One region of the Aromatoleum bremense genome, then DNA from elsewhere that is predicted to be linked to it. Evidence: predicted binding sites of a transcription regulator. Region 1 holds the regulator's gene; each other region holds the start of a gene.
What was found. The regulator HrcA, encoded in region 1, represses chaperone genes, less so after heat shock. The targets are predictions, from matches to a motif close to TNTTAGCACTCNNNGNCNNNGAGTGCTAANA.

Region 1 (9,789 bases):
ATATGCACGATCTCGAGGATGTCTTCGAGCGTGATCGGCTCGAAATACAGGCGGTCGGACGTATCGTAGTCGGTCGACACCGTTTCCGGATTGCAGTTGACCATGATGGTCTCATAGCCGTCTTCGCGCAGCGCGAGCGCGGCATGGACGCAGCAATAGTCGAACTCGATCCCTTGCCCGATACGGTTCGGCCCGCCCCCGAGCACCATGATCTTCTTGCGATCCGTCGGACGTGCCTCGCACTCGTCCTCGTAGGAGGAATACATGTAGGCCGTCGAGGTCGAAAACTCTGCGGCGCAGGTATCGACGCGCTTGAACACCGGCCGCACGCCGTTCGCGTGACGATGCAGGCGCACGGCCGTCTCGTCGACGCCGAGCAGCTTCGCGAGCCGCCGGTCGGAAAAGCCCTTGCGCTTCAATTCGCGCAACTCGGCAGCCTGGATCGCCTTCAGCGACCGGCCGGCGAGCGCCTTCTCGGTCAATACGATGTCCTCGATCTGCGCGAGGAACCACGGATCGATCTTCGTCAGGTTGAACACCTGCTCCTGCGTGTAACCTTCGCGGAAAGCCTGGCCGACGTACCAGATGCGCTGCGCGCCCGGGTTCGCGAGTTCGTGCTCGAGGTCCTCGCGATCGGCCTCGACCTCGTCGAGGCCGTAGGCGCCGACTTCGAGCCCGCGCAGCGCCTTCTGGAACGACTCCTGGAACGTACGACCCATCGCCATGACTTCGCCGACCGACTTCATCTGCGTCGTCAGCCGGTCGTTGGCCTGCGGGAATTTCTCGAACGCGAAGCGCGGGATCTTCGTCACGACATAGTCGATCGACGGCTCGAACGACGCCGGGGTCGCGCCGCCGGTGATATCGTTCTTCAGTTCGTCGAGGGTGTAGCCGACGGCGAGCTTCGCCGCGACCTTCGCGATCGGGAAGCCGGTCGCTTTCGACGCCAGCGCCGACGAACGCGACACGCGCGGGTTCATCTCGATGACGATCATGCGGCCGTCCTTCGGGTTGATCGCGAACTGCACGTTCGAGCCGCCGGTATCGACGCCGATCTCGCGCAGCACCGCGATCGAGGCATTGCGCAGGATCTGGTATTCCTTATCGGTCAGCGTCTGCGACGGCGCAACCGTGATCGAATCACCGGTATGCACGCCCATCGGGTCGAGGTTCTCGATCGAGCACACGATGATGCAGTTGTCCGCGCGGTCGCGGACGACTTCCATCTCGTATTCCTTCCAGCCGATCAGCGATTCCTCGATCAGCAGTTCGCTCGTCGGGCTCGCCTCGAGACCACGCTTGCAGATCTCGTCGAACTCTTCCATGTTGTAGGCGATGCCGCCGCCGGTCCCGCCCAGCGTGAAGCTCGGCCGGATGATCACTGGAAAGCCGATGCCGCCCTGCACCTGCAGCGCCTCTTCCATGCTGTGCGCGATTGCCGAGCGGGCGGAACCGAGCCCGATCTTCGTCATCGCGTCCTTGAACTTCAGGCGGTCCTCGGCCTTGTCGATGGCTTCGCGCGACGCACCGATGAGTTCGACGCCGTATTTCTCGAGGACGCCGTTGCGGGCGAGGTCGAGCGCGCAGTTCAGCGCCGTCTGCCCGCCCATCGTCGGCAGCAGCGCGCCCGGCCGCTCCTTCTCGATGATGCTCTCGACTACCTGCCAGGTGATCGGCTCGATGTACGTAACGTCGGCCGTTTCCGGGTCGGTCATGATCGTCGCCGGATTCGAATTGACGAGGATGACCTTGTAGCCTTCCTCGCGCAGCGCCTTGCACGCCTGCGCGCCGGAATAGTCGAACTCGCACGCCTGGCCGATGATGATCGGACCGGCGCCAATGATGAGTATGCTTTGAATGTCTGTACGCTTAGGCATTGCCTAACCTCGGTCTTGCGTTGATGAGCGGCAGCTCCGGCTGCCGCTGGCGAATTACTTGACGCGCGTCTCGAGCATCCTGATGAAACGGTCGAACAGGTAAGACACATCGTGGGGTCCCGGACTCGCCTCGGGATGTCCCTGGAAGCAGAATGCCGGCACATCGTTCCAGGCGAGCCCCTGCAGGCTGCCGTCGAAGAGCGACACATGCGTCGCGCGCACATTCGCCGGAAGCGAATCGGGATCGACCGCGAAGCCATGGTTCTGACTCGTGATCAGAACCTGCCCGGATTCGAGATCCTTGACCGGATGGTTGGCGCCGTGGTGGCCGAACTTCATCTTGACCGTCTTGGCGCCGGCCGCGAGCGCCATCAACTGGTGGCCGAGGCAGATGCCGAAGGTCGGGATGCCACGCTCGAGGAACTTGCGCACTGCCGCGATCGCATAGTCGCAGGCACCCGGATCCCCCGGGCCATTCGACAGAAAAACGCCATCAGGATTGAGCGCGAAGACTTCCGCAGCTGGCGTCTGCGCCGGCACCACGGTGAGCCTGCAGCCCCGGCTGGCGAGCATCCGCAGGATGTTGCGCTTGACGCCATAATCGTACGCGACGATGTGGTAGCGCCCGTCCACCTGCTCGCCGTAGCCGCTGCGGAGCGCCCACTCGCCCTCGGTCCATTGGTAAGGGCTCTCGACGCTGACGACCTTGGCCAGGTCCATGCCGGCAAGACCGGGGAACGCGCGAGCCTGGGCAATCGCCGCATCGGCATTCAATGCGGTGCCGCCGGCCGCGGTGACGATGCAGCCGCCCTGGGCGCCCTTTTCACGCAGCACGCGCGTCAGCTTGCGGGTATCGATCCCCGCAATCGCAATGATGTTCTCGGCCTTGAGATAGGCATCGAGGGTCTGGTCCATGCGGAAGTTCGACGGCAGTATCGGCAGGTCGCGGATCACCAGGCCCGCGGCATGAACACGTTCCGCTTCGACGTCCTCCCGATTGATGCCGGTGTTGCCGACATGCGGATAAGTCAGCGTTACGATCTGGCGGCAGTAGCTCGGGTCGGTGAGGATTTCCTGATAACCGGACATCGAGGTGTTGAACACCACCTCGCCGACCGTGCTGCCGGCCGCACCGATTCCCTTGCCAAAAAATACCGTCCCGTCGGCAAGCGCTAGTAGGGCGGGCGGGGAAGCAGTCACGACAAACTCCTGAGTTCAGCCGAAAAGACACGGGGAAAGCTATCGAGCCACCCCGAACGTGAAAAAAACGGGACGAGCCGACCGGCCAATCCCGCTTTCAAGAAGCCGCTGATTATATCGTTCCGCGCCCGTCGAGGCAATCGCGCCCCTCCCAGCCGGGCCCGAATCAGCGCAGGCCGAGCACGTCCTGCATGTCGAACAAGCCACTCGACCGTCCCGCGAGGAAACGCGCCGCGCGCAGCGAACCGGAAGCATACGGCATGCGGCTGCCCGACTTGTGGGTGATCTCGATACGCTCGCCGATACCGGCGAACAGAACCGTATGATCCCCGACCACGTCGCCGCCGCGGATCGTCGAAAAGCCGATCGTCTCGGCCTTGCGCTCCCCGGTCACGCCTTCGCGCCCGTAAATCGCGCACATTTCCAGATCGCGCCCCAACTCGCGCGCGACCACTTCGCCCATGCGCAGTGCGGTACCCGACGGGGCATCGACCTTGAAGCGGTGATGCGCTTCGATCACTTCGACGTCGTACCCGTCGTTGAGAATGCGGGCAGCCACTTCGAGCAGTTTGAACACCGCGTTCACGCCGACTGCCATGTTCGGCGCGAACACGACCGGGATTGTTTGCGCCGCCGCGGCAATCGTTTCCTTCTCGGTCGTCGAGAAGCCGGTCGTGCCGATGACCATCGCCTTGCCGAGTTCGCGTGCGATCGCAAGGTGGGCGAGCGTGCCTTCGGGGCGGGTGAAATCGATGACGCAATCGGCTGCTGCGATCGCGGCGCGCGAATCGTCCGTGATGAGAACACCGGTCGCGCTTCCGGACAGCTCGCCGGCGTCGCGTCCGATGAAGGTCGTGCCGGGACGATCGAAGGCTGAAGCGAGCACCGCTCCCTCCTCCCTCAGCGTGGCCTCGATCAGCATCCGGCCCATCCGGCCGGACGCACCTGCTATGGCAATGCGCAATGGCGACATCAATGAATTCCTCTTGCTCGACATGATCGGGACCCTTGCGCGATGCGCGACCGCCTCCAGGACAAGGCTCAATCCTTGGCTGCCGGCGCGATCTCGACGACGCGGCTGCGCTCGGTCTGCGGCGCAACCGTTGCAGCTTGCGGATCGCCGGGCTCGATGTCCCCTTCAACGCGATCGAGCCGGTCGCTGACGAAAAAAACGCTCAGCGTGCGCTGCTGCGGTTCGCCCCTGCCGGGCTGGAAGCGGTAAACGTAATCCCAGCGATCGGGATGGAACGCATCGACGATCAGCGGCGTGCCGAGCGCAAACCGCACCTGCTCGCGCGTCATGCCCTTTTTCAGCCTGGCCACCATTTCCTGATCCACGTAGTTGCCCTGCCGCACGTCGATACGGTAGGGATTGATCTGGTCGGTAAACGAGCTGATGGAACAACCGGCCAACAGGCCGAAGGCGGCGACGGCCGCCAGGAGAGTCACTAAGCGCATGGATGGAGTTCTTGGTCGGTGGCGCCAGACGGCGTATCGTTCAGGCAAAGGCGAAAAAATATATCATATGCAGGCACGAGCCATGAGTTATTGGCTCCGGGGCCACCCAGCGGGGCGACCATGTCAGAAAATTCCGAAAACCTGAAAAACATCGGCCTCAAGGCCACTTATCCGCGCCTGAAGATCCTTGATCTGTTCCAGACATCCGATCTGCGCCACCTCACCGCCGAGGACGTCTACCGTCTCTTGATTGCGGAGGGAATGGATATCGGCCTGGCGACGGTTTACCGCGTACTGACCCAGTTCGAGCAGGCGGGCCTGCTCGAACGGCACTATTTCGAGTCGGGCAAGGCAGTGTTCGAACTCAAGAAAGGCGGCCATCACGATCACCTCGTGTGCGTACAGTGCGGCAAGGTGGAAGAGTTTTTCGACGCGGAAATCGAGCGGCGGCAAAACAGGATTGCCGAAGAGCGCGGTTTCGTCGTCCGCGAACACGCGCTTTATCTTTACGCGGACTGCCTGAGAAAGGACTGTCCGAACCGCAAACTGGAAGACTGAGCAGGAAGCTCACCACCCGGCCCGTTTTTTCGGCCGCGGCAGGCGGGCCCTGCGATCAGCGTCCGAACGAGTTCGCACCGAGCATTTCCGCCGCGTGACGGCGGGTCGTCTCGGTGATGTTCACGCCGCCCAGCATACGGGCAATCTCCTCGACCCGCGCTTCGCTGTTCAGCACGCAAACCGTGCTCAGGACTTCCGACCCGCGTGGCGTCTTGGCGATGCTCCATTGCCAGTCGGCGCACGCCGCCACCTGCGGCAGATGGGTCACGCACAGCACCTGGCGCTCCCGTCCCAGCCGGCGCAGCAACTGGCCGACGATCTCCGCGACCCGCCCGCCGATCCCGACATCGACCTCGTCGAATATCAGCGTCGGCGTCGCCGAGTCGCGGCTGGTGATGACCTGGATTGCGAGTCCGATGCGCGACAGCTCGCCCCCCGACGCAACTTTCGCGAGCGGGCGCAGCGACTGGTTGGGATTCGCGGCGACGCGGAATTCAACGGATTCCAGGCCGTAGGCCATCGGCGAGGCGCAGGCTTCGAGCGCCACTTCGAACTTTCCGCCCGCCATCGCCAGCGTCTGCATCGCATCGGTGATGCCGCGCGACAGAGCTTCGGCTGCCGGCGCGCGTGCTGCGGAAAGACGCCGTGCGGCTGCCTCGTATTCGTCGTGGAGGCGCTTTTCCTCTTCGGCAAGGCGGGCCGGATCCGCGCGCGAGACGAGATCGTCGAGCTTTCGCGCCCACTCGGCGCGGAGGTCCGACAACTCGCCGGGGGTCACGCGGTGCTTGCGGGCCAGCGCCATGACGTCCTCGATGCGCCGCTCGATCTCGGCCAAGCGCTGAGGATCGAGGTCGAGCCGCTCGCGATAGCGCCGCAGCGCGTGCAGCGCTTCGTCGGCCTGGATCGCCGCGCCGGCGAGCAGGTCACGGACATCGGCGAGATCGGAATCGATCTCGGCCATCCCATCGACCCGGACGCTGAAGTGGCGCAGCTGCGAAGCGATCGCGAGATCGCCTTCGCCGAGCGTCGCGAGCACTTCGTCCGCCCCCTCGATCAGACCCGCCGCATGGGCAAGACGTGCATGTTCGACATTGATCCGACCCCATTCCTCGGCGCTGAACGCGAGCTCGTCGAGTTCGCGTATCTGCCAGGCAAGGAGTTCACGCTCACGCTCGGACGCCACCGAGTCCTGGTCCGCAGCGCGACGCAGCTCGACGAGGCGCTGCCACGCGTGGAAACGTGCGCTGACTTCTGCGGCGAGCGCCGCAGCCCCCGCGTGCATGTCGAGCAGCGCGCGCTGCGCGTCGGGCTTGAGCAGCGCGTGATGGGCATGCTGGCCATGAATGTCGGCGAGCCAGTCGCCCGCTTCGCGCAACTGCCCCTGCGTGACCGGCACGCCGTTGAGCCACGCCCGCGAGCGCCCGCCGGCCTCGACCACCCGTCTCAGGATCATCACTCCGTCATCCGCCGTCAGGTCCTGCCCCGCCAGCCACTCGCCGAGCGGGCTCGACGGCGGCAGGTCGAACTCGGCCGCGATATCCGCCTTGCCGCATCCCGCGCGTACCGCGCCAGCGTCGGCGCGCCCGCCCAAGGCAAGGCCGAGTGCATCGAGCAGGATCGACTTGCCCGCACCGGTTTCCCCGGTCAGCGCGCCGAACCCCGCTTCGAACTCGAGCTCGAGGCGGTCGACGATCACGAAATCCCGAATGGTCAGGCGACGGAGCATGAGCGGTGCAGTGGTTGGGAAACTTTGGTCAGGGACGACGCGGCGGCGCGCTCCAGTGAAGCTTCTCGCGCAGCATGGCGAAATAGCTGTAGCCCTCCGGGTGCAGCAGGCGGACGACATCGGGCGAACGAGTGACCCGCAGCCGGTCGCCGGCGCGAGCGTCGAAGCGGGCCTGGCCATCGAAATGTATCCGGGCGTCATGCTGGGGCAACAGCACGATCTCGATATGAGAAGTATCCGGCAACGTGACCGGACGCGCGGTGAGCGCATGAGGGCACAACGGTACCAGGGCGATCCCGCCGACGTTCGGATGGAGGATCGGCCCGTTGGCCGACAACGCGTATGCTGTCGAACCCGTCGGGGTCGTCAGGATCATCCCGTCCGAGCGCTGCGTATAAACAAATTCCCCGTCGATTGACAGATCGAACTCGATCATCCGGCCCAGCTCGCCCTTGTTCACGACCACATCGTTGAGCGCCAGCGTCTGGAATACGCGGTGGCCCGCCCGCAGCACTTCGGCGTCGAGCATCGCTCGCGATTCCTCGGTGTAGCGTCCGTCGAGAATCTCGGCGAGTTTCGGCAACGCTTCGTCGCGCGAGATATCGGTGAGGAAACCGAGCCTGCCCTGGTTGATCCCGACCAGCGGCACGCCATGCTGGGACAGCCGGCGCGCCGTATTGAGCATCGTGCCGTCGCCGCCGAGCACGACAGCGAGGTCCGCCTGGGCGCCGATCTCATCGTAGCTCGCAACGGCAAACTGACCAGCCATGCCGATGGAACTCGCCGTCCCCTGCTCGATCCACACGTCAAGTCCGCGCACCCGCAGGAATTCGGCGATGCGCAGCACCGCCTCCGCCACGTCGGGGCTCTGGTACTTGCCGATCAGTGCAACGATGCGGAAGTTCTTGCTCATGCGCGGATTAAACCACATCGCGTAATGCCTTGGCAGACGCCAGCGCTCGTCCGCAGGCTGTTAGAATCATCGCAATAGTGCATACCGGATCATGAAACTGCTAGACCCCCGCTCCCAGTTACTGCTGAAGACCCTGATCGAACGATACATCGTCGAAGGTCAGCCGGTCGGCTCGCGCGCGCTTTCACGTTATTCCGGCCTCGAGCTGTCGCCGGCGACGGTGCGTAACGTGATGAGCGACCTCGAGGAGATGGGTTTCATCACCAGCCCGCACACTTCGGCCGGGCGCATCCCGACCGCCCTGGGCTACCGTTTCTTCGTCGATTCGCTGCTGACCGTGCAGCCGCTCGAACAGGCGCGCGTGCGCAAACTCAAGGGCCAACTGCAGCCCGATCAGCCGCAGCGCCTGATGAATTCCGCGTCGCACCTGCTGTCCGAACTTACCCAGTTCGCCGGCGTGGTTGTTTCGCCACGCCGCGATACCGTGAAGATCCGACAGATCGAGTTCATCAGCCTCGCCGAGAACCGCATCCTGCTGATCATCGTAACCACTGCCGGGGACGTGCAAAACCGCATCCTGATCACGCGCCGCGCCTACTCCTCGGCGGAACTCGTCGAGGCGGCGGCCTACCTTACCGAGCACTTCGCCGGACTCGGATTCGACGACATCCGCGCCCGCATCCGCGACGAACTCAAGCAGTTGCGCAGCGACATGAGCGAACTCATGACGGCCGCCGTCGAGGCCGGCAATGCGGCCGCCGAAGAGGACAGCGCGAGCTATGTACTGTCGGGCGAAACCAACCTGCTCGACGTCGAGGACCTGTCGTCGAACATGGCTCGCCTGCGCGAACTATTCAAGCTCTTCGAACAGAAGACCGGCCTGATGCAGCTGCTCGACCTCTCGAACCGCGCGCAGGGCGTGCAGATCTTCATTGGCGACGAATCCGGGCTCTCGCAACTCGACGGCTGCAGCGTCGTGACCGCGGGCTACGAAGTCAACGGCAAAGTGGTTGGCTCGGTCGGCGTCATCGGCCCGACGCGCATGGCCTACGATCGAGTCATCCCGATCGTCGACATCACGGCCCGCCTCCTGTCGAATGCGCTCTCGAGCCCTGGCTGAACGCTTCGGCCCGCCCCCAAAGGACTTGCATGGCCCGTTATTGGCCCGAACCCGCCCACACCCACGGCACCTCCGCGCGCACCGGCGTCCTGCTTGTCAATCTCGGTACCCCCGCGGCGCCGACGGCTGCGGCGGTTCGCCCTTATCTCAAGGAATTCCTCTCCGACCCGCGCGTCGTCGAGATCCCGCGCGTGATCTGGTGGCCGATTCTGAACGGTGTCATTCTCAACCTGCGGCCGAAGAAATCGGCTGAGAAATACGCGGCCGTCTGGAGCGACGCCGGATCGCCGCTCAAAGTCCACACCGAACGACAGGCAAAACTCCTTGCCGGGTATCTCGGCCACTCAGGGGTGAGCGACGTCGTCGTCGACTGGGCGATGCGCTATGGGGCGCCGCCCATATCCGACGTACTCGTCCGCATGAAAGCCGACGGCTGCAGCCGGATCCTCGTCGTGCCGCTGTATCCGCAGTATGCGGCGAGCACCACCGCGAGCGTCATCGACGAGGTCGCGCGCTGCCTGACCCGCTGGCGTAACCTGCCCGAGATCCGCTATGTGCGGAACTTTCACGATCACCCGGGCTACGTCGGAGCACTCGCCCAGAGCGTACGCGACCACTGGGCAAAACACGGTGAGCCCGACCAGCTCGTGATGAGCTTTCACGGTATACCGAAGCGCTCGCTCGATCTTGGTGATCCTTACCACTGCGAGTGCCACGTCACTGCACGCCTGCTCGCAGCGAAGCTCGACCTGCCACCCGAGCGCTGGCAGCTCACCTTCCAGTCCCGCTTCGGCAAGGCGGAATGGCTGAAACCCTACACCCAGCCGACCCTCGAAGCACTCGGCCGCAAAGGGACCGGGCGCGTCGACGTGATCTGCCCTGGGTTCGCTTCGGACTGCCTCGAAACCCTCGAGGAAATCGCCCTCGAATGCAGGAC
Region 2 (9,789 bases), 380 kb from region 1:
CCTGGTCGCGTTCTTCATCCTCGGCTACCTCGGTGTGCTGCCGCCGACCCCGGGCCGTACCCTGGTCGCCCAGATCTGCTCGGTGCTGTACTTCGCGTTCTTCCTGTTGATGCCGTGGTACAGCAAACTCGACAAGTGCAAACCCGAACCGGAAAGGGTGACGTTCAAATGAGCATTCGTGTGATCAAGACTCTCAAGCGCCTGGCCGCCATCGTGCTGTTCGCGCCGGCTCTCGCGCTGTCCGCCGGGGCGGAACTGCATCTGGACAAGGCGCCGGTCAGCTCCGACCCGGCCGCGCTGCAGAATGGCGCCAAGGTGTTCGTCAACTACTGCCTGAGCTGCCACAGCGCGAGCTTCGCGCGTTACAACACGCTGCAGCAGATCGGTCTCGACGAGCAGCAGATTCGCGACAACCTGATGTTCACCGGCGAACGCGTCGGCGACCTGATGAAGATCGCGATGCGCCCGGCCGAATCGAAGGTGTGGTTCGGGGTGACCCCGCCCGACCTGACGCTGATCGCGCGCCAGCGCGCATCCGAGTTCGGCAGCGGCGCCGACTGGCTGTACACTTATCTGCGTCAGTTCTACCGCGATCCGGCGCGCCCGACAGGCTGGAACAACGTGGTATTCGGCAACGTCGGCATGCCGCACGCGCTGTGGGAACTGCAGGGCCAACAGGTCGCGAAGGTCACCGAGCACGAGGACGGCACGAAATCGGTCGCCCTTGAACTCGCGACGCCGGGCAGGATGAGCGTCGAGGAATATGACAAGACGGTTGCCGACCTGGTCTCCTTCCTCGTCTGGATGGGGGAGCCGATGGCCGACAAGCGCAAGACGATCGGGATGTACGTACTGATCTTCCTGGCGGGGCTGTTCGTGCTCTCCTATGCTTTGAAGAAAAATTACTGGAAGGATATTCACTGAGAACCCGCCGGACCTGATCCGCGCACTCACTGAATTTGACGCACCACGCGGTCATCGCGTGGTGCGCTTTGCTTTTGTATCAGGAGCTGCAACAACATGATGAACCTGTATTCCGGCACAACCGATCCGTTCAGTCACCGCTGCCGGATCGTGCTCTTCGAAAAGGGAATGGACTTCGAGGTCATCGATGTCGACCTCTACAACAAGCCCGAAGACATCGCCATCATCAACCCGTACAACCGGGTGCCGGTGCTGGTCGATCGCGACCTCGTCCTGTACGAGGCGAACATCATCAACGAGTACATCGACGAGCGCTTCCCGCATCCGCAGCTGATGCCGCCTGACCCGATCTTGCGCGCGCGTGCCCGCCAGTTGCTGCACACGTTCGAGCAGGAACTGTTCTCGCACATCGACGTGCTCGAGAAGAACCAGAAGGGCGTCGAAAAGAGCCGCGCCCACGTGCGTGACCAACTCGTTCAACTCGCACCGATCTTCGTCAAGCAGAAGTTCATGCTAGGCGACGAGTTCTCGATGCTCGACGTCGCGATCGCCCCCTTGCTGTGGCGTCTCGAGCATTACGGCATCGAACTGCCGAAGGCCGCTGCGAACCTCATGAAATACGCCGAACGCATTTTCAGCCGGCAGGGTTTCATCGACGCCCTGACCCCGTCCGAAAAGGTGATGCGGCGCTGAACGCCGAGGCCCCGTGTGAGGGGCGCTACCGACCATGACAAACATATCTACCAAACCCTACCTGCTCCGCGCCATTTTCGAATGGTGCGTCGACCAGGGCTTCACGCCCCATATCGCGGTGCTCGTCGACGAGCGTACCGTGGTCCCGGCGGGCTATGCGCAAGACGGACAGATCGTGCTCAACCTGGGTTCCGAAGCGACGCAGCAACTGGTCATGGGCAACGACCTGATCACTTTCCAGGCGCGTTTCGGCGGCGTCGCCCACGCGCTGTCGGTCCCGGTGTCCAACGTCCTTGCAATCTACGCGCGGGAGAACGGGCACGGCATGGCGTTCGAGCCTGAAGCGGTGGTCGAGGCACCTGGTGTCCCGGCCGAGCAGGTCGGCGGACAGCAGGACGACGCCCGCCCCGACGCTGCGCCCCCCGCGGGAGGGCGTTCGCCGGCGGGACGCAACCACCTGAAGATCGTCAAGTAACTGGTTGCAGCACAGGCTGCGCGCGTTCCTGTTGTATTCGTGCCGGGGACCGAATCGGGAATATGGCGGCCGGTCCGGGCTCGCCGGCAGGCTGTAGTGTGGCTGCGGGTGCCCGGGCGCGGCTCGGTTAGCGGGACGAGCGCTGCCGTCCGAGGGTCAGGCTTCGTTCCCCAGGAACGGGAAGTTGTGCACCGGCGGTCGCCGGCCGGACATCAACCCGGCGAGGCAGCTGGCAGACCCGCAGGCGAGCGTCCATCCCAGCGTCCCGTGGCCGGTGTTGTACCAGAGGTTGAGCAGGCCGCTCTTCCCGATCAGCGGGACATTGTTGGGCGTGGCTGGGCGCAGCCCTGCCCACAGTCGCGCTCGGGTGGTGTCGGTGGCGCCGGGAAAACGCATCTCCAGCCAGTCCAGGATGGCTTGGCAGCGGGCGGGATTGATGCTGGTATCGTAGCCGTTGAGCTCCGCGGTCCCGGCGACGCGCAGCCGGTCACCGAGGCGCGAACACACGATGCGGCGCGATTCATCGGTGAGGCTGACGCTCGGCGTACGCTGCGGATCGCGTAGCGGAACCGTCACCGAGTAGCCTTTCACTGGGTAGATCGGCAGGTGTTCGCCAAGAGGGGCGACCAGGGCGCGACCGTAGCTGCCGAGGCACAGTACGTAGGCGGAGGCGGTGAGACTTCCGGTGCGGCCTTCGGCATCGCGGACCTCGATGCTGTTCATCAGGCCGCCCGTGCGGTCGATGCGTGTGATCGTGGTGTTGTAATGGAAGCGTACGCCCGCCTGCGCGGCTCGCTCGGCGAGGGCCTGGGTGAAGCGGAAAGCATCGCCCGACTCGTCGTGCGGGGCATACAGGCCGCCGGCGAGCTCCCCGGCCCCGCCGGCGAGCGCAGGTTCGATCGCGAGGCATTCGTCGCGGCTGCAGAGGCGGGCCTCAATGCCGTACGCCGCGAGTTCGGCAGCCTTGGCGCCGGCGCGCGAGAATTCCTCCGGCGTAAAGAACAGATGCAGGATGCCGCGCTCGAGATGGTCGTAGGCGATCCCGGTTTCTGCGCGCAGCGCGCGCAGGCGTTCGCCGCTATGCACGGCGAGACTGGCAATGGCGGCGGTGTTGCGCCGGGTGCGGTGCGGCAGGCATTCACGCAGGAAGGCGAACGTCCAGGCCCATTGGGCTGCGTCGGCGTGGGGGCGAAACAGCAGCGGGGCGTCCTCGCGGCCGAACCAGCGCAGCACGTTGAGCGGAGCCGTCGGGTTCGCCCAGGGTTCGGGGTGGCTGATCGAGATCTGGCCGCCATTGGCGTAGCTGGTTTCGAGAGCTGCCTCGGGTTGGCGGTCCACCACGCTTACATCGAAACCCGCTTTGGCGAGATACCAGGCGGTGGTGACGCCGGTGACGCCGGCGCCGAGAACCAGAACGTGCATAGTGAGCGAATGGGCTGAACGGAGACAGTTTTTGATCCGGGCCGGACCGGTGTGCGGCGATGTCCCTACGGCATGGCCTGAGCAAGCTCAGACGTGTGGGGCGAGCCGTCGGCCAGCGATCATAACCGTCTTCGCCCGCGTGCGGTGGTGCGCTCGACCGCCTTCCGCGGGATAATCCGCGCCGCAAGCTTGCGAAACAAACTGAAGTCTGGCCCGGCTGGACCAACAAGGAGTCAATTCATGCGACGCGTCACGCTAACCCAATTCCTGATCGAGCAGCAGCGCGCTGGCCGCACTAGCCCGGACCTGCGACTGCTGATTGAAGTCGTCGCCCGGGCGGTGAAGGCGATCGGCGTCAATGTCTCGAAAGGGGCGCTGGCCGACCTGCTCGGCGAGGCGGGCACCGACAACATCCAGGGCGAAGCGCAAAAGAAGCTCGACGTGATCGCAAACGAGATCCTGCTGCAGGCCAACGAATGGGGCGGGCACCTCGCGGCGATGGCATCGGAAGAGGTCGAGGAGGTGCACCAGATTCCGTTCGACTACCCGAAGGGCGGCTACCTGCTGCTGTTCGATCCGCTTGATGGTTCGTCGAACATCGACGTCAATATCTCGGTCGGCACGATCTTCTCGGTGCTGCGCTTTCCCGAAGGTGCCAAGGAGCCGAACGAGCAATGCTTCCTGCAGCCCGGTCGCGAGCAGGTCGCCGCGGGATACGCGCTGTACGGTCCGTCGACCCTGCTGATCCTCACCGTCGGCAACGGCGTGCATGGCTTCACGCTGGATCGCGAGATGGGCAGCTTCGTCTACACCCACCCGTTCATGACGGTGCCGGTGGATACACAGGAATATGCGATCAACGCATCGAACGCGCGCCACTGGGAGCCGCCGGTGCAGCGCTATGTGGCCGAGTTGCAGCAGGGCAAGACGGGGCCGCGCGGCAAGGATTTCAACATGCGCTGGGTCGCGTCGATGGTCGCCGACGTGCATCGCGTCCTCACGCGCGGCGGCATCTTCATGTATCCGCTGGACGAGAAATGCCGTGACCAGGGCGGCAAGCTGCGCCTGATGTACGAGGCGAATCCGATGGCGATGCTCGTCGAGCAGGCCGGGGGCTCGGCAACGACCGGGCGCCAGCGGATCCTCGACGTGCAGCCGGAAAGGCTGCACCAGCGCGTGCCGGTGATCCTCGGTTCGACCCACGAAGTGGAGCGCGTGACCGCCTACCATCTCGAAGGCTGAGCCGACGATGCCGGGCTGTAGGGCGTCCATGCCGGGAAAGGCGGCGGGAGCTCCAGCCGCAGCCTGAAGGCGCAGCACGATCCGGATTCCGCCGAGGCCGCGCCTCTGCCGTAGAATCCGGTCATGACAGCTTTCCGGATTCGTGCGCTGCTCCGGCTGTGGCTCGTCGCGCTGTGCCTTGGCCTTTCGTCCGGCACCGTGTTCGCCCAAGCCCCGCTGCAGGTCGAACTCGACGCGCCCGACAGCGTGCGACCGCTGCTCGAGCGTCATCTGCGCATTCTCGATCGCGACGACCAGGCCTTGCCCGAAGCACAGGCCGACCGCATCGCGCTGGCCCGGCGTACGCGGCGCGAAGCGGCGGAACTGCTGGCGACCGAAGGGTATTTCACACCCGAGATCCGTTTGCAGCGCGAGCCGGATGGCCGCTGGCAGCTGTCGGTCGAGCCCGGCACGCAGGCGAGCATCGCCGGTGTCGAACTGCTGTTCGACGGCGATCTGGCCGGCGACGGCAAGGCGCGCGCGGAACGTCGCGCTGCGCTGCGCCGCGCCTGGCCTCTCGCGCCGGGAGAACCTTTTCGCCAGAGCGCCTGGGACGACGCGAAGGCGCGGCTCCTCGACGGGGTCGCGGTGCGCGACTACGCTGCGGCGCGCATTGTCGACAGCCGTGCCGAAGTCGATCCGGACAACGCAACCGTGCAGCTTTCGGTGACGGTCGACTCCGGGCCGCGCTTTTTCCTCGGCCCGCTCGAGGTGTCGGGCCTGCAGGATCTTCCTCCCGATTTCGTCGAACGTTTCAACCTGCTGGAGCCCGGCGAGCCGTTCGACCAGGAGCGCCTCCTCGCGCTGCAGACTGCACTGCAGAACTCCCCGCAGTTCGCCTCCGTGATCGTCGATATCGAGCGCGACCCGGCGCTTGCCGCCGCCGTGCCGATCCGGGTCCAGATCACCGAAGCGCAGTCCCGACACCTCGGTTTCGGCGTCGGCTATTCGACCAACACCGGTTTTCGTACCGAGATGAGCTGGCGCGACGTAAACCTCCTCGACCGCGGCTGGGAACTCGCCACCGGACTACGACTCGAGCAGCGCCGTCACGCCGCGTACGCGGATGTTTTCCTTCCGCCCGCGCGCGCCGGCCATCGGGATAGCTTTGGTGTCGCGATCGAGCGCAGCACCGTCGAGGGGTTGACGCTGACGACCCAGGCGGTGGGCGTGGCGCGCACCAAGACACGCGGCAACATCGACACGCGCCTCGCGCTGCGCCTGCAGCACGAGCAACGCGACCCCGACGGCGCACCGTCGACGAGCCGCAACGCGCTGACGGCGAACTGGACGTGGATCCGGCGGCGGGTCGACAACCTCCTCGATCCACGACGAGGCGATGTGCTGCAGTTCGACATCGGCGGCGGCGCGAAGGCGGTACTGTCCGACCAGGATTTCCTCCGGCTTTACGGCCGCTACGTGCGCTACCTGCCTTTTGCCGAGCGTGACGTGCTGATCCTGCGCGCCGAAGGCGGGGCGACGCTGGCACCGAGTCGCGACGGCGTGCCGCACGATTTCCTGTTCCGTACCGGTGGCACGCAAACGGTGCGCGGCTACGCGTTCGAGAGCCTCGGCGTGAGAGAGGGCGACGCCACCGTCGGCGGACGTTACCTCGCGACGCTGAGCGCCGAGTATGTCCACTGGTTCTTGCCGCAGTGGGGAGCGGCGGCCTTCGTCGATGCGGGCGACGCCGCCGACAGCCGCGACGGATTCACTCTCAAGACTGGCTACGGGGTCGGCGCACGCTGGAAAAGTCCGGCCGGCCCGCTCGCCATCGATCTCGCTTACGGCCACGAGGAACGGCGGCTGCGCCTGCATTTCGGCATCGCCATCGCATTTTGAACGGCGCCGCGGGACCCCGTCGCATGCCGGGGGACCCGTCCTGCGGCGTCGCAGACGTACGGCGCGTCGTCGCCACCGAGCATGCGGCGCTTGGCCATATCGGGCCTCCTGTCGAATGGAGCAAAAGGTGCAGCATCCCGCGTTCCTGTCGCCGCTCGACGGGAATTTGAATTCTCCGCTCTTGAAATCGGCCGGGGCCGTCCCTATTATTAGCACTCGTTGGCAGTGAGTGCTAACCGTCCCGGGCCAGTCCGCGCCCTTGATATGTTTATGCTGCGGGTCTGCCCGCAGATATGTTGAATTCGAACTGAAGGAGTCATCTCGATGAAAATTCGTCCCTTGCATGATCGCGTGATCGTCAAGCGCCTGGAAGCCGAGCGCAAGACCGCCAGCGGCATCGTCATCCCCGACTCGGCCGGCGAGAAGCCCGATCAGGGCGAAGTGCTCGCCGTGGGCAACGGCAAGATCCTCGACGACGGCAAGGTTCGCCCGATGGCCGTCAAGGTCGGCGACAAGGTGCTGTTCGGCAAGTACGCCGGCCAGACCGTGAAAGTCGAGGGTGACGAACTGCTCGTCATGCGCGAAGAAGACATCATGGGCGTCGTCGAGGCCTGAGCGCCCCTGTCGACCCCGTCCAACGAATTCAAGGAGCAATGAACGATGGCTGCAAAAGAAGTCAAGTTTGGTGATTCCGCCCGTGACCGCATGGTCGCCGGCGTCAATATCCTGGCCAACGCGGTCAAGGTCACCCTCGGCCCGAAAGGCCGTAACGTCGTGCTCGAGCGCTCGTTCGGCGCCCCGACGGTGACCAAGGACGGCGTGTCCGTCGCGAAGGAAATCGAACTGAAGGACAAGTTCGAGAACATGGGCGCGCAGATGGTCAAGGAAGTCGCGTCGAAGACCTCCGATATCGCCGGTGACGGCACCACGACCGCGACCGTGCTGGCCCAGTCGATCGTGCGCGAAGGCATGAAGTTCGTTGCCGCCGGCATGAACCCGATGGACCTCAAGCGCGGCATCGACAAAGCCGTCATCGCGGTCACCGAAGAACTGAAGAAGCTGTCGAAGCCGTGCTCGACGAGCAAGGAAATCGCCCAGGTCGGCTCGATCTCGGCGAACTCCGACGCCGACATCGGCGAAATCATCGCCAAGTCGATGGACAAGGTCGGCAAGGAAGGCGTGATCACCGTCGAGGACGGCAAGTCGCTGCAGAACGAACTCGATGTCGTCGAGGGCATGCAGTTCGACCGCGGCTACCTCAGCCCGTACTTCATCAACAACCCGGACCGCCAGGTGGCGATCCTCGAAAACCCGTTCATCCTGCTGTTCGACAAGAAGATCTCGAACATCCGTGATCTGCTGCCGGTGCTCGAGCAGGTCGCCAAGGCCGGCCGCCCGCTGCTGATCGTCGCCGAAGACGTCGAAGGCGAAGCGCTGGCGACCCTCGTCGTCAACAACATCCGCGGTATCCTCAAGACCTGCTCCGTCAAGGCGCCGGGCTTTGGTGACCGTCGCAAGGCGATGCTCGAGGATATCGCCGTGCTGACCGGCGGCCAGGTCATCGCCGAGGAAGTCGGCCTGACGCTGGAGAAGGCGACGCTGGCCGAGCTGGGCCAGGCGGCACGCATCGAGATCGGCAAGGAAAACACGATCATCATCGACGGCGCCGGCGAACCCGCGCGCATCGAAGGCCGCGTCAAGCAGATCCGCGCGCAGATCGAGGAAGCCACGTCCGATTACGACCGCGAGAAGCTGCAGGAACGCGTCGCGAAGCTGGCGGGCGGTGTTGCCGTCATCAAGGTCGGCGCTGCGACCGAAGTCGAGATGAAGGAGAAGAAGGCCCGCGTCGAAGACGCGCTGCACGCGACCCGCGCCGCGGTCGAAGAAGGTATCGTCCCCGGCGGTGGCGTCGCGCTGCTGCGTGCCCGCGCGAACCTCGGTACCCTCAAGGGCGACAACCATGACCAGGACGCCGGCATCAAGATCGTGCTGCGCGCGCTCGAGCAGCCGCTGCGCGAGATCGTCGCCAATGCAGGTGACGAGCCGTCCGTCGTCGTCAATCGCGTCGTCGAAGGCACCGGTAATTTCGGCTACAACGCCGCCACCGGCGAGTATGGCGACCTGGTCGACATGGGCGTGCTGGACCCGACCAAGGTCGAGCGCATCGCGCTGCAGAACGCAGCCTCGGTCGCCGGCCTGATGCTGACCACCGACTGCATGGTCGGCGAGCTGGCTGAAGAAAAGCCCTCGATGGGCGGCATGGGCGGCATGGGTGGCATGGGCGGCATGGGCGGCATGGACATGGGTATGTAATGCCGGTCTGAGGTTCGCCTCGTGCTGCCGGGCTTTCAGGCCCGGTGGCGCCAAAGCAAACGGCTCCGCTGCGGCGGGGCCGTTTGCTTTGGCGCGGTGACGGACGTGTCGACACGCCACGCTGCGGAAAGGTGGGATAATGAATCGATCGTGAGGAAAAAGGGGCAGGGAGCACCGGTTGTGCAAACGGGCGCTCCCCGGAATGTGCAGGCCGAAAAGGCGCCGACATTCCCCGGGCCGGTAATAGGAGAACAGCGGGTGCAACAATAGGCGTGCCCGCTTACGGACAACTTACATCCATATTTCCATGCGGATCCTTCTTGCTGAAGATGACTCGGTGATTGCAGACGGCCTCGGGCGGGCCCTCAAGCGCGGCGGTTATGCCGTCGATCACGTTGCTTCCGGCAGCGAGGCGGATGCCGCGCTGGCCACCCAGACATACGATCTGCTGATTCTCGACCTCGGCCTGCCGAAGCTCCCCGGGATTGACGTCCTGAAACGCCTGCGCGCGCGCAAGTCGGCGTTGCCGGTGCTGATCCTTACCGCCCAGGACGGGGTCGAAGAGCGTGTGCGAGGACTCGATGCCGGTGCCGACGACTACCTGACGAAGCCTTTCGCGCTGCCGGAACTGGAGGCGCGCGTGCGCGCGCTGACGCGACGCGGCACCGGGCAGCCGCGCTGCATCGAGATCGGCAGCCTTTCGTACGACCAGGCTGACCGGGTGGCGAAGATCAACGGCCAGATCGTCGAATTGTCGGCGCGGGAAGTCGGCCTGCTCGAAATTTTCGTCCTGCGGGCCGGGCGACTGGTGAGCAAGGACCAGATCGTGGATCACCTGT
Region 3 (9,789 bases), 2.2 Mb from region 1:
GTTCGTCGTCGTGTATTGGCTATGAACCGAGGCGCTGCGTGATCAGCCCCGACGCGAACCCCGCCATCAGCAGCACGAACAGCGCGATCGACAGCGCGACGCGCAGCGCAAGCGCATGCACGGTGCGCCGGCCCTTGCCCTGGTCGCGCAGCAGGAACACCAGCGCCGACGCGAGGCTGCCGACGATGAGCACCAGAAAGACGATCACGACGACGTGCATGACGGGACTCCGGCGAGCTGGCGAAGAGTTCCATTCTGGTCGAAACGGACGGCGGCGGCGATGATTTTCGACCGCTTTCATCCGCTGCCGCTGATCGCCGGCGTCGCGCTAGCGCTGCTGACCGCGCAGCTCGGCAACTGGCAGCTGGGCCGGGCGGCCGAGAAGACCGCGCTGCAGGCGCGCATCGAATCCGCGGCTGCCACCGCCCCGGTTTCGCCTTCGGCATCGATGCAGATGGCCGAATGGCAGCCGGTCCGCCTGCACGGCGAATGGAGCCCGGCAGCGACGATTTATCTCGACAACCGCGTCCATCGCGGCCGTGCAGGCTACGAAGTCCTGACACCGCTGCGCCTGGAAGGCGATGCGGGCTGGGTGCTGGTGAATCGCGGCTGGATCGCGGCGGGCGCGGACCGCGCCGTATTGCCCGATGCGGCGCCCGCGGCGGGGAGCGTGAACCTTGCCGGTATCGTCCGCATGCCGCAGGTCGACCCCTTCACCCTTGCACCGGAGGCTGCGCAGGGGCGAGTCTGGCAGTACCTCGACATGGAGCGCTATCGCGCGCTGTCGGGGCTCGCGGTGCGCGACTGGATCGTCCAGCAGACCTCGGCTGCCGCCGATGGACTGCAGCGCGACTGGCCGCGACCGGACGCCGGCATCGACCGCCACCGCGGCTATGCGCTGCAGTGGTACTCGCTCGCCGGATTGTCGCTGGTGATGACCGGCGTGTATGTCTTCAGGAGGCTCAGGCCGTGACGCAACGCAGTGCAAAACTCACGCTCGCCGCGCTTGTGCTGGTATGCACCCTTCCTGTTGCGGCGTCGTATTTCGCCTATTACGTGTGGCAGCCGCAGGGCCAGGTGAATTACGGCGAGTTGATTCCGCCCGCGCCACTGCCCGACGCGGTTTTCCCCGGCGTGGCCGGCCAGCCGCCGTTCGGACGAGAGGCGGTGGACGGCCGCTGGACGCTCGTCTATGCCGGCTCCGGCGCCTGCGGGGCCGATTGTGAACGGGCTTTGTACGCGGTGCGCCAGTCGCGTCTCGCGCAGGGCAAGGAGATGACGCGCGTCGCGCGCCTGTGGCTCGTCACCGACAACGTCGATCCGCCGGCGGCGCTGCTCGGCCGGCACGACGGGCTGCGTGTCGCGCGCGGCAACTCGCCGTGGCTCGTCCGCTTTCCCGGCGCGGCGCGGGGCGTTCATGTGTTCCTGGTCGATCCGCTGGGCAACGTGATGATGCGTTTCCCTGTCCCGACGGACATCAAGGGAGTGATCAAGGACCTGGAGCGCCTGCTCAAGTATTCCGGGCTCGGGCGGGGGTGACGAGGTGCGCGCCGCGAACGCTGCCGAGGAGGCACCGATGACGCTCTACCGCCGCCTGGTGCTGGCCGCGCTGGCGCTGACGACGCTGGTGGTCGTGTTCGGCGCCTATGTGCGGCTCTCCGACGCCGGCCTCGGCTGTCCGGACTGGCCCGGATGCTACGGCCGCCTCACGCCGCACCACGCCGCGGCGGACATCCTGCAGACGCACGCGGCCGATCCGCACGGGCCGGTGAGCCTGCCCAAGGCGTGGAAGGAGATGATCCACCGCTACCTTGCCGCGAGCCTCGGGCTGTTGATCGTTGCGATCGCCGTGCTCGCGTGGCGCAGGCGCGATGACCCGGCGAGTTCGCCACGGGTCGCCGCTGGGCTCGTCGGCCTCGTGATCTTCCAGGGATTGCTCGGTAAATGGACCGTCACGCTGCTGCTCAAGCCGGCGATCGTCACCGCGCATCTGCTCGGCGGGCTGGCGACGCTGGGATTGCTCGCATGGCTTGCGCTGAAGGCGTCGCGAAGGCCGCACGTTGCCGTGTCGCGCGGCCTGCTGGGCGCGGCGCGCTTCGCGTTCGTGCTGCTCGCGGTCCAGATCATGCTCGGCGGCTGGACCAGCACGAATTACGCGGCGCTCGCATGCAGCGATTTTCCTGCGTGCCAGGGGAGCTTCTGGCCGCCCGCGGACTACACCGGGGCATTCCAGGTCGTGCGCGAACTCGGCATGACTGCCGATGGCGAGATCCTGTTGTTTGCCGCGCTGACGGCGATCCACTGGTCACACCGGATCGGGGCTGCGCTCACCGCGCTGGCGCTGTCCCTGCTCGCGTGGGCGTTGTTCCGGCGTCGGGCGACGCGGGTGGCGGGGTTGGCGCTGTTTGCCGTGCTCGCGCTGCAGACGGCGCTCGGCGTGGCGAATGTCCTGCTCAGCCTGCCGCTGCCGCTTGCCGTCGCGCACAACGCGGGCGCGGCGCTGCTGGTCAGCGTGATGGTGACGATCAACTACCGGATGCGCGCCATGCCCCGGCTGGCCGCAGTGGGGAGAAGCGAACATGAGCGTCCTGAACACAAGAACTCTTACGCTTGATCGCCATGCCGCCGGCCGGCGGCTGCATGCGTTCTACGTGCTGACGAAACCGCGCGTCAATACGCTGATCGTGTTTTGCGCGGTGATCGGGATGTTCCTCGCCGTGCCCGACGGGCTGCCGGATCCGAAGAGCGTCATTTTCGCGACGCTGGGTATCGCCTTCGTCGCCGGCGCCGCAGCGGCGATGAACTGCCTCATCGAAGCCCACATCGACGCCCGCATGGCGCGCACCCGCCACCGCCCGCTGCCCCGCGGCGAACTGGCGCCGGCCGAAACACTGCTTTTTGCCGGCGTGCTCGGCGGCACCGGGCTGACGGTGCTGTACCAATGGGTGAATCCGCTGACGATGTGGCTGACGCTCGCGACTTTCGTCGGTTACGCCGTCGTCTATACAGTCCTGCTCAAGCCGCGCACGCCGCAGAACATCGTGATCGGGGGCGCATCCGGCGCAATGCCGCCGGTGCTCGGCTGGGCCGCCGTCACCGGCGAGGTCAGCGCCGACGCCCTGTTGCTGTTCCTGATCATCTTCGCCTGGACGCCGCCGCATTTCTGGGCGCTGGCGCTCTATCGCAGCGCCGACTATGCGCGCGCCGGCCTGCCGATGCTGCCGGTGACCCACGGGCCGGAATTCACCCGCCTGTCGGTGCTGCTCTACACCTGCATCCTGTTCGGCGTCACGCTGCTGCCGTTCGCCACGCGAATGAGCGGTCCGCTGTATCTCGTCTGCGCCATCGCGCTGGGCGTCGGCTTCCTGCGCCATGCGTGGCGCCTGTACGCACACTACAGCGACGCGTTCGCGCGGCGCACGTTCCGCTTCTCGATCCTGTATCTGTTCTTGCTCTTCGCGGCGCTCCTGGCGGATCATTACCTCCCGTTCTGATCCCGCTGCTGTTGCAGCCCGCCGACGTCCCGATGCTACGCACCCTGATCCTCGCGACCGCGCTTGCGCTCGCGGGCTGTACCGATTCCTCCGCACCCAAGCCTTCTTTCCACGCCACGGACATCACCGGTGCCGAATACGGCAGCACCTTTTCGCTGACCGACCACCACGGCACCCCGCGCACGCTGGCGGACTTCCGCGGCAAGGTTGTGACGATGTTCTTCGGCTATACGCAATGCCCGGACGTCTGCCCGACGACGCTGTCGACGATGAGCGAAGTGATGCGCCAGCTCGGGCCGGACGCCGAGCGCGTGCAGGTGCTGTTCGTCACCGTCGACCCCGAGCGCGACACACAAGCGCTGCTCGCGAACTACGTTCCGCAGTTCGACGCGCGCTTCCTCGGCTTGTATGGCGATGCCGCCCAGACGCAGGCGGTGGCGAAGGATTTCCGCGTTTTCTACCAGAAAAGCGGCGATATCGAAGGCGCGAACTACACCGTCGATCATGTTGCCGGGACCTATGTCTTCGATCCGGCAGGGCGGTTGCGCCTGTATGTGAAGCACGGAGAATCCGCCGAAAACATCGCGGCGGACATCAGGGCGTTGCTGCCGCCGAAGTGACGGGTCCCCCGGCGTGAGGCCGCATGCTCGCGCCTCCGGCTCTCACGCAGCCGCCAGCAAGCCCCGCATCTTCTGCATCGCCTTGGCCTCGATCTGGCGGATGCGTTCCGCCGACACGCCGTATTCGGCGGCGAGTTCGTGCAGCGTCGCACTGTCGCCTTCGGTCAGCCAGCGCCGTTTGACGATCGTGCGGCTGCGGTCGTCAAGGCTCGCGAGCGCGTCGCTCAGCCCCTCGTCCTGCAGGCGGGCCAGTTGTGCCTGTTCGAGCACTTCCGAAGGCTCGGCGTGCGGGTCGGGCAGGTAGGCGATCGGCGCGAAGTGATGTTCGTCGTCGTCGGCCCCGCCCTCGAGCTGGACGTCCCGCCCGGTGAGCCGGGTCTCCATCTCGACGACTTCCTCGGGTTTTACGCCGAGCTGCTTCGCGACCGCGACCACTTCGTCCCGATTCAGCGTGCCGGTGTCCTGCTTGAGACTGCGCAGGTTGAAGAACAGCTTGCGCTGCGCCTTGGTCGTCGCGATCTTGACGAGGCGCCAGTTCTTCAGGATGTACTCGTGGATCTCGGCCTTGATCCAGTGGATCGCGAACGAAACGAGCCGCACGCCGCGATCGGGGTCGAAGCGCTTCACCGCTTTCATCAGGCCGATGTTGCCTTCCTGGATCAGGTCGGCGTGCGGCAAGCCATAGCCGAGGTAACCGCGCGAGATCGCGACCACCAGCCGCAGATGAGACATCACCAGCCCGCGGGCAGCTTCCAGATCGCCTTCGTGGCGCAGGCGCGTGGCCAGATTCACCTCTTCCTGCTCGGTGAGCAGCGGGATGCGATTCACCGACTGGATGTACTGGTCGATACTGCCGACGGCAAAAGGTACCGGGAAAGACAGGGCTTGGCTCATATGTACGGGTCCTCCTCGAAACCAATGTTAGCACTCATGGCCTGAGAGTGCTAAGCGCATGCCCGAGTTCCGGTGGCGGGCATCCGGCATTGGGGTGTGCCGCACCGGCGGCGCCATGTCCGTGGCGCCGAAAATCTTTGCCGTCTGCCGGTTTCGCCGGACTCCGCAGGCATGCGCATCACGTTGCGTCCGCAGTGCAGCAATGCCGAAGGTATATGCCCGGCGCGCCCTCGGAAAAGGGCTGCAATGCCCGAGTGTGCCGCATCGGGTATCCATGTTGCGTCGGTGCAACATCTTTTGCCGGCAGGGTGCATTCCGGCCCTGCTTGACTTGCGCCTGCATGCTCCCGTTTTGTACAATCGCTTCAACTTCTCGCTTGAGAGGTAAGTCGGGCCGTGGTGGATTCCCCGGTCTCAGCTTCAAATTAGAGGAGAAACATACATGCAGAAGAAACTGATTGCCCTGGCCGTCGCCGGCCTGGTCTCCGCCCCGGTTTTCGCGCAGTCGAACGTCACCGTGTACGGTATCGCCGACGCTTTCTTCGGCTACGGCAAGATGGACGACAACAAGTTCACCGGCGTCGAGAGCGGCGGCTGGGCGGGTTTCCGCCTGGGCTTCAAGGGTAGCGAGGACCTCGGCAACGGCCTGAAGGCCGTGTTCACGCTCGAGTACGGTATCGAACTCGACGACAACGAAGGCGTCGGCTCCGGTGCCTCGCGTAGCCGTCAGCAGTTCGTCGGCCTGCAGGGCGGTTTCGGCTTCCTCGGCCTCGGTCGCCAGTACTCGCCGGGCTACTACGTGCTCAAGTACGATGCGATCAACGTCGTTCCGTTCAGCCCGCAGTTCATTCTTGCCAACGCCCTCGGTTCGAACATCGTCGCAGCCAGCCCGGCGCGCCTCAGCAACTCGATCAACTACAAGTCGCCCGATTTCGGCGGCCTGACGCTGAACGCGATCTATGGTTTCAACGAAGAGAACCAGGACAATAACCGCCAGGCGGGTGACACGGCAGCCATCGGCGCCGAGTACGCGAACGGCCCGCTCGCCGTCGGCCTCGTCTACAGCCAGGTGAAGCAGGACGCCGGCGCCATCGCGAGCGAGAAGTTCAACGGGGTTGCCGACGACACCAAGAAGGAAGCGTATCTGGGCGCCGCCTACGACTTCGGCATGTTCAAGCTGATGGGTTCGTACCAGGTCATCAAGGATGCCACCGACAGGGAAGACAGCGACAAGGTCTGGCAGGTCGGCGGTATCGTCCCGGTCAGCTCGGCCGGCAAGGTCCATCTGTCGTATGGCCGCACGGATGCGGATAGGGATGACAGCGACGCCGCTGCCTGGTCGCTGCTGTACTCGCACAGCCTGTCGAAGCGCACGACCGCTTACATGGGCTACACGCAGGTCGATAACGACGACGCGACCAACATCTCGGTCCTCGCTAAAAGGACCGACGAGACCACTGGCGCCGCCCTCTTCGACGAAGAAAGCCGCAACTTCCTGATCGGCCTGAACCACTCGTTCTGATCGTCTCCTGACGATTTGAAATCCGCGGGCGCTTCGGCGCCCGTTTTCATGTGCGCCCAGTGACGCGCGCGACTGCGCCCACTATGACGCGATGGGAGATCGGGCTTGGCTTTGCCGGAATCTGACCACGGATTCGTCCGCTGGTCAGGAACAATGAATGTGGCGTTGCCGATTCTGACGCGCGCCCGGCGGGCGGCGCCGTCGGCTCAGACCGCGAAGCGCGGACTTTGCAGGTCCAGCAACATCTTGTCCTGTTCGGCAGGCGAGAAAAACAGACGGTAGAGGCTGCGGTCCCGCGACGACGCATTCCCGCCGATGCGCCGGATTTCGTGTTCCGCGTGTTCGAGTGAAAGCCGCATCAGCACTGCGGGGGCGCCGACGCGCGGGCAGATGCGTTCCGGCCCCGCGACCTCGTAGCCCATCATGCGACTGTAGAAGGCCGTATGCCGGGGATGCACCTCGATGAACAGATCCGTCATGTGATGCACGAGGCGCGTGATCATGAAAGCGAGGTGAAAAACCGACGCCAGCACTTCCGGCGAACTGTGCGACGGGTCCATTGCCAGCCGGGTCACTTCGCATACCCGTGCGCCATTGCTGCGCGCCTCGTCGATCTCGCCCTGGTAAAGTGTGTCGGCGAGTAAGCCGCGGGGCGAATCGATGCCCACCGTCAAGGTGCCGAAAAGAAGGTCTCCCTTGCAAGCCGCCAGCGTTGTCTGGCCGGCATGTTTCGACAGCTTCGCCGGCTGATCCGTCGCAAGCCCGCGCCATGAATACATCCGCTGGATGAGCTTGCTGATTTTGCCGTATACGCCGTCCATGTCGTCATGGACAAGCCGAACGTGATATCCATCCCGCCTGATCGCAAAGTCCGGATCCATCGCGCCGAATCTGTAGTCGACGATTGAAAGCGACGGTTTCAAGCGTGATTGCTTCGCTTTTGTAATGCGTTCGGCGTGGTAAGCTGCTTCTGTCATTTGTGTTTGCGCCTCGTCATTGGAGGAGGAAACCGCCCGGACGAATTCGGGGGCAAGAAGAGCGCGATCCGTTTCAGGCCGCGCGCCGAACTCTACCGGCAGGGGATTATGGACGCTGTAAGCGGTTGTGTATTTTTTCCTGCTGTATAAGGGGTTACGATTCGTAGCATGAAGGGAACTTGCCCAGCGCATGATGGGCATCGATCCAGAAGGGGGAGCATGGGTGATGAAAGACAATGCATCGATGTTGGCTGACGGTGTCCGCAAGTTCCTGGGATTGACGATTGCGGCGGGGCTGTTGTCGGGGTGTGCGACGTCCTCGTTTCCGCCGGCACCGAGCCTCGCGTCCGATGCCGATTACAACTATGTGATCGGGCCCGGCGACAACGTGAATATCGTCGTGTGGCGAAACCCCGAATTGTCGATGTCGGTGCCGGTGCGGCCGGACGGAAAGATCACGACGCCACTGGTCGAGGATCTGCCCGCGCTAGGGAAGGATTCGTCGACGCTTGCGCGCGATATCGAGAAGGCACTCGCCAAGTTCATTCGCGAGCCGATCGTGACGGTCATCGTGACCGCTTTCGTCGGGCCCTATAGCGAGCAGGTTCGCGTGGTCGGCGAGGCGACAACGCCGCAGACTCTGCCCTACGTGCAGAAGATGACGCTGCTCGACGTGATGATTGCGGTGGGGGGCATCACCGAGTTTGCCGACGGCAACGGCGCGTCGATTCTCCGTACCGGTGAAGGAAACAAGCAGTACAGCGTTCGCATCGAGGATCTGATCAAGGATGGCGACGTGTCGGCGAACGTCGAAGTGCGGCCGGGCGACGTCCTGATCATCCCCCAGAGCTGGTTCTGATTTCCTGACTTGAGCTGCGTGCCTGCGCAGTGCGGCAGGTACGTCGATTCACACGGTGACAAGGGACGGGGACGCTGATGGAAGAACTTCTTTCTCGGATGGTCGGGTACCTGCACGGCATGTGGCGCTTCCGCTGGTGGGGGCTCACATTTGCGTGGATCGTCGGCATCGCGGGAGGCTTCGTGATCTATTCGATGCCCGATCGTTACGAATCCACGGCACGCATCTTCGTTGACACGCAGTCGGTGTTGCGCCCGCTGATGTCGGGGCTCGCGGTTCAACCCAACATCAACCAGCAGATCGCGATCCTGAGCCGCACCCTGATCACGCGCCCGAACGTCGAAAAGCTCATCACGATGGCCGACCTCGATCTGGAGGTGCGCACCCCCGCCGAGCGCGAGGCGCTCATCGCCGAGCTCACGGGAGGGCTGGAGATCGTGGGTACCGGCCGGGACAACCTGTTCACGCTGGCCTACCAGGACGCTCATCCGGAGCGCGCCCAGCGCATCGTCCAGGCCCTGGTGTCACTGTTCGTCGAATCGGGGCTGGTCGGGAAACGCCAGGATTCCGCTTCGGCGCGGCGCTTCATCGACGAGCAGATCGCCGGTTACGAGCAAAAGCTTGCCGAAGCCGAAAACCGCCTGAAGGACTTTCGCCTGCGCAACATGGCACTGCTCGGCGACGGCGGGCGCGACTACGTTTCACAGATGAATGAATTGTCTGCCCAACTGGGGCAGGCGGAACTCGAACTCAAGGAAACGGAGAATTCCCGCGATTCGCTCAAGCGCCAGTTGGCCGGCGAGGACGCCGTGCTTCTGTCGCAGCCGGAGAACCCGGCCGCGGTCGCGTTGCCCGAGATCGACGGGCGGATCGACGCGCTGGAAAAAAATCTCGACGGCCTGCTGCTGCGCTATACGGACGACCACCCCGACGTTGTCGGCGCACGGCGCGTGATTGCGCAGCTCGAGGAGCAGAAACAGAAAGAAATCGAAGCGATGCGCAAGGTCGACGCCTCCGCGCCGTGGGTGCCGAATGCCAACCCGGTCGTGCAGCAGATGAAGATCTCGCTCGCCGACGCCGAGGCCATGGTCGCGTCGCGGCAGGCACGGGTGGCCGAGTTCGGTTCGCGGCTTGCACGGTTGCGCGCGTCGGCCGAACTGCTGCCGAAGATCGAAGCCGAGCAAACGCAGTTGAACCGCGATTATGAAGTACATAAGCGCAACTATGAATTGCTGGTGGCGCGTCGCGAGTCGGCAAACATATCGGTGGAAATGACCACTCAGGGCGGCATCACGGAATTTCGCGTGATCGACCCGCCGAGCCTGCCGAACAAGCCTGCGGCACCCAACCGCGTCCTGCTGATGCCATTTGCCGGGTTGATTGGGCTGGCAGCCGGCATCGCATTGACTTTCCTGCTCTCGCAG

Region 2: groES (co-chaperone GroES) is a predicted target of HrcA. The motif match lies at 6,845-6,875, and genes of this name have one in related genera.
Region 3: rpoH (RNA polymerase sigma factor RpoH) is a predicted target of HrcA. The motif match lies at 5,034-5,064, and genes of this name have one in related genera.

What each region holds. Positions count from the first base shown of each region.
Region 1 covers NZ_CP059467.1:722,394-732,182, forward strand. The annotation lists gene carB (carbamoyl-phosphate synthase large subunit) at 1-1,877, opposite strand, end outside; gene carA (glutamine-hydrolyzing carbamoyl-phosphate synthase small subunit) at 1,932-3,077, opposite strand; gene dapB (4-hydroxy-tetrahydrodipicolinate reductase) at 3,244-4,050, opposite strand; gene pbN1_RS03365 (outer membrane protein assembly factor BamE) at 4,119-4,535, opposite strand; gene fur (ferric iron uptake transcriptional regulator) at 4,656-5,093, shown strand; gene recN (DNA repair protein RecN) at 5,149-6,819, opposite strand; gene pbN1_RS03380 (NAD kinase) at 6,848-7,732, opposite strand; gene hrcA (heat-inducible transcriptional repressor HrcA) at 7,824-8,852, shown strand; gene hemH (ferrochelatase) at 8,882-9,789, shown strand, end outside.
Region 2 covers NZ_CP059467.1:1,100,828-1,110,616, reverse strand. The annotation lists gene pbN1_RS05230 (cytochrome b) at 1-172, shown strand, start outside; gene pbN1_RS05225 (cytochrome c1) at 169-924, shown strand; gene pbN1_RS05220 (glutathione S-transferase N-terminal domain-containing protein) at 1,021-1,617, shown strand; gene pbN1_RS05215 (ClpXP protease specificity-enhancing factor) at 1,652-2,092, shown strand; gene pbN1_RS05210 (D-amino acid dehydrogenase) at 2,249-3,514, opposite strand; gene pbN1_RS05205 (class 1 fructose-bisphosphatase) at 3,755-4,756, shown strand; gene pbN1_RS05200 (autotransporter assembly complex protein TamA) at 4,880-6,637, shown strand; gene groES (co-chaperone GroES) at 6,962-7,252, shown strand; gene groL (chaperonin GroEL) at 7,298-8,950, shown strand; gene pbN1_RS05185 (response regulator transcription factor) at 9,258-9,789, shown strand, end outside.
Region 3 covers NZ_CP059467.1:2,900,410-2,910,198, forward strand. The annotation lists gene pbN1_RS13605 (cytochrome c oxidase subunit 3) at 1-25, shown strand, start outside; gene pbN1_RS13610 (twin transmembrane helix small protein) at 20-220, opposite strand; gene pbN1_RS13615 (SURF1 family protein) at 281-973, shown strand; gene pbN1_RS13620 (SCO family protein) at 970-1,539, shown strand; gene pbN1_RS13625 (COX15/CtaA family protein) at 1,577-2,614, shown strand; gene cyoE (heme o synthase) at 2,580-3,494, shown strand; gene pbN1_RS13635 (SCO family protein) at 3,527-4,114, shown strand; gene rpoH (RNA polymerase sigma factor RpoH) at 4,157-5,008, opposite strand; gene pbN1_RS13645 (porin) at 5,450-6,529, shown strand; gene pbN1_RS13650 (N-acyl amino acid synthase FeeM domain-containing protein) at 6,736-7,698, opposite strand; gene pbN1_RS13655 (XrtA/PEP-CTERM system exopolysaccharide export protein) at 7,733-8,365, shown strand; gene pbN1_RS13660 (XrtA system polysaccharide chain length determinant) at 8,443-9,789, shown strand, end outside.